Regions from separate parts of the Arthrobacter sp. LFS091 genome, predicted to be linked through region 1. Evidence: riboswitches for the same ligand, from Rfam matches in the RefSeq annotation. Region 1 holds a riboswitch; each other region holds the start of a gene.

What was found. A riboswitch is a leader RNA that binds a small molecule or an ion and turns the genes downstream of it on or off. The one in region 1 is predicted to bind cyclic di-AMP.
Region 2: another riboswitch for cyclic di-AMP. It lies ahead of ACNQOP_RS05025 (NlpC/P60 family protein); the one in region 1 lies ahead of ACNQOP_RS07740 (hypothetical protein).
Region 3: another riboswitch for cyclic di-AMP. It lies ahead of ACNQOP_RS16415 (C40 family peptidase); the one in region 1 lies ahead of ACNQOP_RS07740 (hypothetical protein).

What each region holds. Positions count from the first base shown of each region.
Region 1 is NZ_JBFPFP010000003.1:430,304-433,573, reverse strand. It holds gene ACNQOP_RS07745 (ATP-dependent DNA ligase) at 1-821, opposite strand, end outside; cyclic di-AMP (ydaO/yuaA leader) riboswitch at 1,085-1,230, shown strand; gene ACNQOP_RS07740 (hypothetical protein) at 1,233-2,372, shown strand; gene ACNQOP_RS07735 (PucR family transcriptional regulator) at 2,532-3,270, opposite strand, start outside.
Region 2 is NZ_JBFPFP010000002.1:479,433-482,702, forward strand. It holds gene ACNQOP_RS05015 (universal stress protein) at 1-58, opposite strand, end outside; gene ACNQOP_RS05020 (FAD-binding protein) at 473-1,174, shown strand; gene ACNQOP_RS05025 (NlpC/P60 family protein) at 1,288-2,073, opposite strand; cyclic di-AMP (ydaO/yuaA leader) riboswitch at 2,077-2,269, opposite strand; gene ACNQOP_RS05030 (copper resistance CopC family protein) at 2,420-3,052, opposite strand; gene ACNQOP_RS05035 (NCS2 family permease) at 3,166-3,270, shown strand, end outside.
Region 3 is NZ_JBFPFP010000008.1:195,655-198,924, reverse strand. It holds cyclic di-AMP (ydaO/yuaA leader) riboswitch at 46-287, shown strand; gene ACNQOP_RS16420 (M23 family metallopeptidase) at 292-1,122, shown strand; cyclic di-AMP (ydaO/yuaA leader) riboswitch at 1,260-1,428, shown strand; gene ACNQOP_RS16415 (C40 family peptidase) at 1,433-2,173, shown strand; gene ACNQOP_RS16410 (NlpC/P60 family protein) at 2,272-3,051, shown strand; gene ACNQOP_RS16405 (HNH endonuclease) at 3,269-3,270, shown strand, end outside.

The sequences.
Region 1 (3,270 bases):
ACCTCGTCCTGCTTGGCCCACTCGCCCCACGGGTGATCAGCGAGATCCACCTGGTAGGGCTCAAGCTCGGCAACCAGTGCTTCCCGCTTGGCCATGGGGAACGATGCCACCACCCCCACGTGGTGCAGCCGACCGGCGTCGTCGTAGAGCCCCAACAACATGGAACCCACCACCTTCGCAGTTTTGTGCCAGCGGAACCCGGCCACCACACAGTCCGCGGTCCGAACATGCTTGGTCTTGAACATCACGCGCTTATTGGGTTGGTAGGTTCCATCCAGCGGCTTGGAGAGAACCCCGTCCAGGCCGGCGCCCTCCAACTGCACGAACCATTCCTTGGCCCGCTCGAGGTCTGTTACCGCCGGAGTCACATAGACGGGCGGTTCGGCCTTGGCCAAGGCCGATTCCAGGATGGCCCGGCGCTCTGAGAACGGCCTGCCCATCAGGTCTTCCTCGCCCAGGGCAAGAATGTCGAACGCGACCATGGAAGCCGGCGTTTTCTCGGCGAGCATCCTGACCCGGCTGTCCGCGGGGTGGATCCGTTGCTGGAGGACCTCGAATTCCAACCTGTTGCCCTCGATCAGGACGATCTCACCGTCGATCACACACTTCTCCGGGAGGTTCTTCCTCAGCGCCTCAACCAGCTCGGGAAAGTAGCGCGTCATGGGCTTCTCGTTGCGGCTGCCCAGGATGACCTCGTCCCCATCCTTGAAAACGATGGTCCGGAAGCCATCCCACTTCGGCTCGTAGTGACCCACATCGGGGATGTCCGGAACTGATTTGGCAAGCATGGGCGAGACGGGCGGCATCACTGGCAGGTCCATAGGAAATGTCTACCCTGCCGTCGGACGCCGAAGCTAGTCTTAGGCGGTGGATATCTTGGCCGTGTTGGGGGCAGTACTCGGAGATCCAGCACCAGCTGCCGGCTCCCGCACCGGCCCCGAAGCGTAGGCGCCCGGAGCCTCCGGTTTAGCCCGACCTACCGTCCGTTACATTAATGTGACTTTACTTTCCGGCTCATGTACCGTCGTAGGGCGACCCGTATCTCCGCTGGGCCGCTTCCGGATTGACGCCGAGCTCTGCCGCAATCCGGGATCCGCCAGACCCGCGGCAGAGGCGGGGGACCCACAGTTCCCGGGCTTGTTTCCAAGCCCTCGGGGTGAAGCCGCTGAGGCGGCCGGACGGCCTCGTCCGAACCCGACAGCTAACCTCGAAGGCGTTGAGAGGCAACCACCATGTCCCCAACCATGGATCAGCCGCGCCGCGCCCTCATCGAACGCGAGCGCACCAAGCCAACCGGACGCCGTCGGGCCGAAGCCAGCGGATCCGCCACAGAACCAGCAACGGCGCCTGAGGCACCAAGCACGACGCCGGAACCCACCGCTGCTGCCAGGCCCACCACGCGCGCGGCCGCCCGTGCAGCGGAGCGGGAAAGGGCAGCCCGGGCTGAAGCCGAACCCGCAGAACCGGCCACCGCCGCGATCCCGGCAGTACGGGCAGCCCAAGCCGCGGCACCGCGGTCGACCACACCGGGCCCTCCCACTGCAGCCATCCCCATCGTCGACGTTGCCAAGCCGGCACCCAAGCCGGACACGCAGCAGTCCACACCATCGGAGCCCGCCACGGCAGCCATCCCCATCGTCGACGTTGCCGGGCCGGCACCTATTCCCGTCCCCGCCAGGACCGGCTTTGGCTCGTCGTCGTCGTTCAACCGCGAACCCCAAGCCGTGCTTCGAAAGGCCGCATCGGTCAAGCACATGAGCCAGCGCATGGCCGTGGTCGCCGGCGCCGTCGGGCTGGTGCTCACGGCGGGAGGCCTCGGCCAGGCCCTTGAGCTGCCGTTCTTCGGCCATGAAACCCCCGCCCAGGATGCGAGCGCCCATGGGGACAGGGAGTCGGGCTCGGCTGCGCCCGGGCCTCGGGCTTCCTATTCCACCGCGTCCTCACCGTCGGCCTCGTCGGCAGCGCCAACAGCGTCATCCTCATCGGCAGCCGGTCAGCCGGCGACCGTCCCCGAGGCACCTTCTGAAGTGTCGCCGTCGTCGGTTCCGGCCCCGCACGTCTCGCTTGCGGCCCCGGTTTGGGTTCCTTCGGCGGCGCCGTCGGCGGCTAACCCAGCGCCGGGTGCCTCCGCGGCCGTCCCGACGCAGCCTGCCCCGGCCCCCACCGATACAGTCACGACGGCGCCGTCTCCGGCCCCGACAACCACGCCGACGCCGACCACCACCCCGACGCCCGCGCCGACACCCACGTCGACGTCGACCGCCACTCCCAAGCCGCGCCCCACCGGGAACCCCACCGCCGGAACGAACCCGCAATCCACTGGGACCGCCCTCGACGCGATCCTGGACGCCGCCAAGAAGGCCGTGAAGTGAGCACCCGGCTACCCCGTACGGCAACGCCGATCGGATGGCATGGCCGGTACTGCACCAGCAGCCGGACCGCCACGTTCAGGCGAAGGATGGGCCGCTGGAGCTGCCAGCGGTTGAGGCGTTCCTAGTCCTCGGATCCCCAAAACAGGGAGCACAGGCCGCCTAGATCCTGGGTCGCCGTGCCCAGCGGTGTGCTTTCAGGGCCGCATGCAGTTCAAGCCGGATCGCGCCGCTCAACGGGTCAGCCCCGATGAGCTGGCGGATCCGGCCCAGCCGGTTGTAGATGCTGCTCCTGTGGAGATGGAGCTTCGCTGCGACGTCCTGGACGGAACCGTCATTGTCGTAGAGCAACTCCAGGACCGGGAGGAGCTCGCCGTTCCTGTCCTGATCCTCCAGCGTCCGGTAGTGGACCGATCCGGTGTCATCCCAGCCACCGGGCGCCAAAAGGCGATCAAAGAGTTGGTAAACCCCTACCGCCCGGCTTTCCACGAGCTCGCCGAGCGGCAGGTCAACCGCGGCAGCCTGGGCCGCTACTTTGGACTGGCGGTAGGCGCTGGAGATCTGCCGGATCACCTGGAATGGTTCACTGATGCCAAGGATGACGCGGTCCACCGTCCTTCCGGCGCGCTTGGCGAGTTCCAGTTGGTAGTGCACCAGTACCTGTGCGTGGTCTGCCCTCCCGCCTGATTCCCGGAACAGGACCACCGAATGCGTCTCGGTTCCGGCACTGAACAAGGCGGCGTTGACACCGATCGTGGACTGCAGCGCCGCTGAGCGGTGGGTGAGGGTTGCTGCGATGGGGTCGACGGCGGACCCGGCACCGTCCGGGTCGAGGATGGTCACCAGCTGCCATGGACCCCGCCCCTGGATTTCCTTCCACCCGGCTACGGCAGCCACCGCG
Region 2 (3,270 bases), on a different contig from region 1:
CAACCGCCGATTCCTCGCCATCGCGTGGCACTTCATTGTGTCCTTCGTGCTGGTCCATGGGGCCCGCCTCTCCACCTACTGCTTGATGTTCCGGCTATTCTGCCAGAGGTTCTCCGCACTGGATTCCCTGACTCTTCAAATGTCAATGGCCGGGGTAGGAGAAACTTGGAATCTCTCCTTCCAATGCCCACTATTCTCGGTCGGAAGTGCCGAATCAAGGCGACTTCGGGCTATGTGCATAACGGTCCGGGCTCAGTTCAAACCACACGGGATCGGCCTGCTGGCGGACACGAAAAACACGACGCCGGGACGGCTACCCATGGCCGAAAAAGTTCGGTAGTGTTCGAGTCACCGAATAGCCGGGCAGCGTGTCTCATGACACACCCCGGCTGTTAATTTGCGGCCGCTTGGGGAACTCGGACGCGATCCCACGCGATGCCGCAGGGCACACACGTCAAGGAGGAACCAAGCAGTGTCACTCACGCCTGATTCCGGCACGGAACGAACCACCACAGTGGTCATCGGCGCCGGCCTCTCCGGTCTGGCTGTTGCCAGCGAGCTTAGCCGCTACGGGGTGGGCTCCATCGTCGTTGACGGGTTCGGGTCGCTGTCAGCCACCGGGCCTTCGACCCACACTGGAATGCTCCAGCGCTGCGACATCGCCGATCCCGCCATGCAGGAACGCAGCGAGATTCTCCGCCACCTGCGCAACTACGCCGCCAACCATCAATTGGACGTTCGCAGCACCACCCGTGCCGTTCGCCTGGATTTCCTGGGCTCCGACCCGTCGCAGCAGATAGGGCACGGCCCCACCGGAAGCACCGCATCGGCCACCCTCCGGGGCAGGATCGTTTTCGGCCCCCTCGAATCCACTCCCCGTCAGTGGGCGGTCCACACCGCCCAAGGTGTCCTGCTGGCCGACCACGTCGTGGTGACGCGCTGCGCCCAGAGCCAGCTGCGCCGGATGCTGGCAGAACTTGGAATTGCCGTCGGCCAGAATTTCGCCGCGGCAATGCGTGCCGTGGGGATGCACCTTGTAGGCGTCGGAGAACTCATTACCCCGACTCCCAAAGAAGTCCTTCGGCAGGCCAAAGCTGTGGGGCAGGCTATTTCCGCCAGGGTGGCCCTACCGGCAGGCAACGGCATGGCCGGCAGCGGCGTAGCCATCGCCTAGGACGGCCGCTTCACCGCCACTGGAACTTTTGCGCACATTTCTTAACGCCAAAGGCCGGCACCCTCGAAGAATGAATCTTCGAAGATGCCGGCCTTTGAACTGAAGCGTGAGGCTTATGCGCCTGCGCGTACGTACGTGATGGGACCAGTTGCGGTCAACCAGCTGATCGGGTGGATGCCCGTCTGGTTGCCGTTGATGCCACCGCTGATGGCCTGGCCGTTGCCGATGTAGATGGCAACGTGGCCGGACTGGACGATCATGTCGCCGGGCTGGGGGTCACTGACAACCTTGCCGTAGTTCAGGAACTGCATGGGAGCCAGGTCACCAACAGGGATGCCTGCGGAGCCGAGGGCCCGCTCCACCATTGCGGTGCAGTCCTGCATGATGCCGATCTGGGCGTAAGCCGAGGCGACCATGGCTGCGTTGACTCCACCGACGGCCGGTGCAGCGGCTGCGGGAGCAGCAGCAGCCGGAGCGGCTGCAACCGAAGCGGCAGCCTTTGCGACAGGAGCGGCCGCAGCGGTTGTTGCCACTGCTGCCTTCTTGGCTACAGGTGCCTCAACAACGGGAGCCGGCTTTTCGATGACCGGAGCTGCTACGGATGCAACAGCAGGGCGCTCGAAGTTGACGGTAGCCGTGGCGGCGGCGGTTACAACCTTGGTGGGGGCCTCGGAAACGGTCTCGGCGACCGTGGCGGGGCTGGAGTCGCGCTGAACCGGGGTTTCGGCTGCGTGTGCAGCGATGGAGCCGGTCAACACAAGGCCCGAGGCTGCTGCGATAACAGCTGCCTGGCGGCCAGCGCCGGAAGCGTTGCTGGCGACTGCCTTGGAGATGGAGATGAACGGATTAGGACGTACGCTGTCCGCCTTACGACGGCCGCGAAGAATGCTTGAAGACATGAAAAAGCCTCTCCCGATGCCTGCGAGGTTAGCTGTCGGATTCGGATGGGAGTCACCCGGCCACTATCCCCCGCTGTTCAGCGGAAGCATCGTGACTTCACCCCAAGGCACGCTCGAAAGCGACCTAAATTGGGTTCCCCGTCTCTGCCGTAAGGTTTGTCTGCGAACGGATTCCGGACTGCGGCAGAGCTAGGCAATCAGGCCGGAAGTGCCCGCTACGTGGAACAGGCACAGCTACTACGGTACGCGATGATCTCGCCGAAGTCACATTTAAGTAACGAGAACCGGGGTTTTGGCGTGTCGCAGTGACCAATCCGAGATATTCGCAGCTACGTAGAAAAGCCTGTTATTCCGCGGAATCTCCCGCATTTGAGTCGCTGGAGGCGGCGAGTTTCTTCCGGGCGGTAACGGCGAGATAGATCACAAGGCCCACAGCAACCACGGCCAGTCCCACGATGCTCCACGGGAAAGGTTGGGACGCGTCAGCGGCCGGGGTACTGGTGGCAGTGCCTGGCGCTGCAGTTCCTGCCGTCGGAACCGTATTTGAAGGTGCCGACGACGACGGCGAGGCACCCGCCGTGCCGCTCGTCGCCGTCGTGCTTCCAGCAGCGGCCTTGAACGTGAAGGTGCCCTCGATGGGGTGCGAGTCGGAGCTGACGACCCTCCAGACCACGGTGTATTCGCCGGCCGGCGCGCCTTCTCGGATCTTCTGGACCGCCTGGTTGTCGATGATTTCGACGGGCCCATCCGCCCAGTTTTCGCCACCCGCAGCGACCGTAACGCCCGATCCGATGGCCAGCGGCCGGTTGTTGAACGTGATGGAGACCGACGCCGGGACAGCTGCCACGCTGGAGCCGTTGCCCGGCGCTGTGGATTCGGCGACGTCGTGCGCGGAGGCCGGGCCCGCGGAAAACAGCAAAGCGGATGCGAAGGCCAGGGCGGCAACGACGGCGGCCAGAAGCGGGCGGATGGTGCGCATGGGGCGGTTTCTCCTAGTGTTGGCTTCCTTACAGACTAGGCGAATCGTCAGGGGGCCCATATCCGACGGCATAGGATTTGAGGGCACACTCCCCTCGATCCCCGGAGTCCTTCATGCTTAAACAAGGTTCTGCCATCGACCGCTACTTCAAAATTTCCGAGCGTGGCTCCACATACTCCCGGGAAATCCGAGGCGGCTTCGCAACCTTCTTCGCCATG
Region 3 (3,270 bases), on a different contig from region 1:
TTTAATCGCCTATAGTTATCTACTAGCGCCGATACCAAAGCGTTACCTGATCCGGAGCCGAGCTCTGCCAGCGGATCAGGTGTGCCATCCACCACTGGCAGAGGCGGGGGAACCACAAGCGGCTGTCTAAAGAAGCAGCCTTGGGGTGAAGTCCGCAGCAGAAGTGCCCATTTACGCAAGTCCCTCCTGGGATACCTGTGTGCCATGAGCGCTTCGTGCGGACCGGGTCTTTGAACTCTCTGACCCGAATCCGACAGCTAACTTCGCAGGCTTTCCAGAGAGGAACAGAGTTTGACATCGCAGAACGTCAGGGGTCGTCGCCGCGCCACCGGCCCCGCTGTTGAGCTGCGGCCAGCCCGCGCAACAATGGAGGTCCGGCCCCGTGACACTGAGCGCCAAGTCCGCCGCCGTAAGAGCCCATTGCGCCAGGTTGCCGATTTCGCCGCAGCCAGTGGTGTCGGCCAGAAAGCCGGAGTAGCCCTCGCTGCCACCGGCTTGGCGCTGACTGTCGGACTGCCGGCCACAAGCCCCGTGATGGCAACGTCGGAGTCGGGCCAGACCGAGTCCGCCCTCGCCGTTTCCGGCGGCAGCCAGCCAGAGGTTTCCGCGGCCGCATCGGCAAAAATCGACTTCAGCCGCGCCGCCGTCGCAACCGCAGCTGACCCCGACGGCAAGCTGAAGCAATTGCTCAGCGCCCAGTCGGTCGGCAGCATCCAGCGCGCCTCGTCCGTTGGCACGCTTGCCAGCCCCTTGGACAGCCTGGTCACGGCCTCGCCGTTCGGCTACCGGGTCAGCCCCCTCACGGGCGGCACGGGCGACTTCCACCGGGGCCAGGACTTCGTTGCCCAGTGCGGCACCGCAGTGCATGCGGCTGCCACGGGCAAGGTCACTTTCGCCGGATGGCACGAGTATGGCGGAGGCAACCGCGTGGTAGTGGACCACGGCAACGGCCTCGAGACCACCTATAACCACCTGTCGTCCTTCAACGTCAAGGTCGGGCAGACCGTCACCCGTGGCGATACCGTCGCGTTGAGCGGCACCACGGGCGCTTCCACGGGCTGCCACCTCCACTTCGAGGTCCAGGTCAACGGAGAAGTTGTAGACCCCATGGGCTGGCTCTAAGCCAGTTGATGGTCGCCTCTCGCATTTTGCGACACCCCGTGACCTGAATGTGACATTCGCGTTCAACTGTTGTACCGTACAAAGCGCATCGGCTTTTTAGGGGGCCGATGCACTTGAGTGGATTGCCTAGCTCTGCCACCACTCAAGGTCCGTTCGCATAAATCGTCTGGCAGGGGCGGGGGAACCACTTTTGGTCTTCGATAGAAGGCCTTGGGGTTAAGTCGCAAAAGCTTCCTTGAAGCAACGCGGCCGGATGACTCCCATCCGAATCCGACAGCTCACCTCGCAGGCATTGGGAGAGGCTACCTACGTGTCATCACGCACTACCCCTGCGCGCCACCGCGCTGAAACGGTTCGTACGAACCCCTTGAACACTCTTTCCAAGGCTGTTTCGTCCAACGCCGGTTCGGTTGGCCGTCAGGCCGTCGTCCTGGCAGCAGCTTCGGGCCTTGTCCTGACCGCCGGTCTTCCGGCTACGGCAGCTGATACGGACGTCTCCAAGTCGGAAGCCTCCAGCACCCAGCAGATGGTGGCAACCGCCGTCGTCACCGCAGAGCCGACCGCCACCGTGGCCTTCGAGAGCCCGGTCGTGGCCACCAAGGAAGCCCCCAAGGTTGTCCAGCGTGCATCGCAGGTCACCCAGCGCGCCGCTGGTAGCCAGGACGCCGCAGCAGCAGTCACCGCAAAGTCCTCCGAGGTTACGGACGGTGCTGCAAGCGCTGCTGCTTCGGGCCTCGCCGCCATTGCCTACACCGGTATCGGCCACCCCTACGTATGGGGCGGCACCACCCCCAACGGCTGGGACTGCTCCGGCTTCACCCAGTGGGTCTACGCGCAGGCCGGCATCAGCATTCCCCGCGTCAACGCCTGGACGGCCATGAAGCCCACCAGCAACCCGCAGCCCGGTGACCTCGTCATGCAGAACGGCGGAGCCCACGTCGGCATCTACGTCGGCAACGGCATGATGATCAGCGCACTGAACCCGAGCCAGGGCACTCTCCTGCACTCGGCAGCCTCCACGGGCACCTCTTCCTTCTTCACCCTTCGCTAGAAAACATCCGGTTCGTGGCCGGCCAGCATGCCCCCAAGTGCTGGCCGCCCATTACCCGCGTGTCACCCCACTGCACGCGGATACGAAAAGAGAAAATCATGACCAGTGCAAACAAGGTTGCACGGCATCGCGCTGAGGCCCCCAAGACCAGCTCGCTTGCCATCATCGCTAAGGCTGTCGGCGGCAACGCCGGTACTGTGGGCCGCCAGGCCGCCGTCATCGCAGCGGCTTCCGGTCTGGTCCTGACCAGCGGTGTCGCGGCCAACGCCGCCGAAACCAACGTTGACCGTGAATCCACCGCGACGTCCACCCTCGATGTCCAGGCAGTGGTCCAGTCGACCATCGCTGCGGACTCCACGGTAGCCATTTCCTACGAACGGCCCGTCGTCACCACGGTTGAAGCTCCGGCTCCCGTGGAGAAGAAGGCCCCCGCCAAGGCAGAAGCCAAGGCCACGGAGGGCGCCAACACGGCTGCTTCCACCGGCAACGCGACGCTTGCCGTCAACAGCTCGGCTACATCTGCCAAGGCTCCGGCAGCGTCCAGCGGCCTCGGTGCAGCTATCGCCGCCGCAGCTTACGCCCAGCTCGGCGTGACCCAGGACTGCACCATGCTGGTGACCAACTCCCTGGCAGCCGTGGGCATTCACTTCCATGACTGGCCGGCCGGGTACCTCTCCTTGGGCCGTACCGTCAGTGCTGCAGAAGCCCAGCCGGGCGACCTCGCCTACTACGCCAACGGCGGTTTGGCCGGACAGGCCCACATCGCTGTCTACGTCGGCAACGGCATGGCAGTGCACGGTGGATGGAACGGATCCACCACGGCATTGTTCAGCGTAAACGTCGGCTCCGGGCCGGTTTTCATCCGCGTCAACGGCTAATATCGCACCTTTTGGAACACCCCGCAGGCTTCGGCCCGCGGGGTGTTCTGCTTTAACCACGCATGAACATTTGCCGACACTGCACGGGAAACGACAGAAAGATTCGTTGATACGGCATATAAGTGCTTACCCTTATCTTGTCGATCCACAGCCCGTACATGCAGAGGGCAGCCGGCCCTCGTGCCCCTGACGGGTGCGGCCGTGAAGAGGTACGTGCAT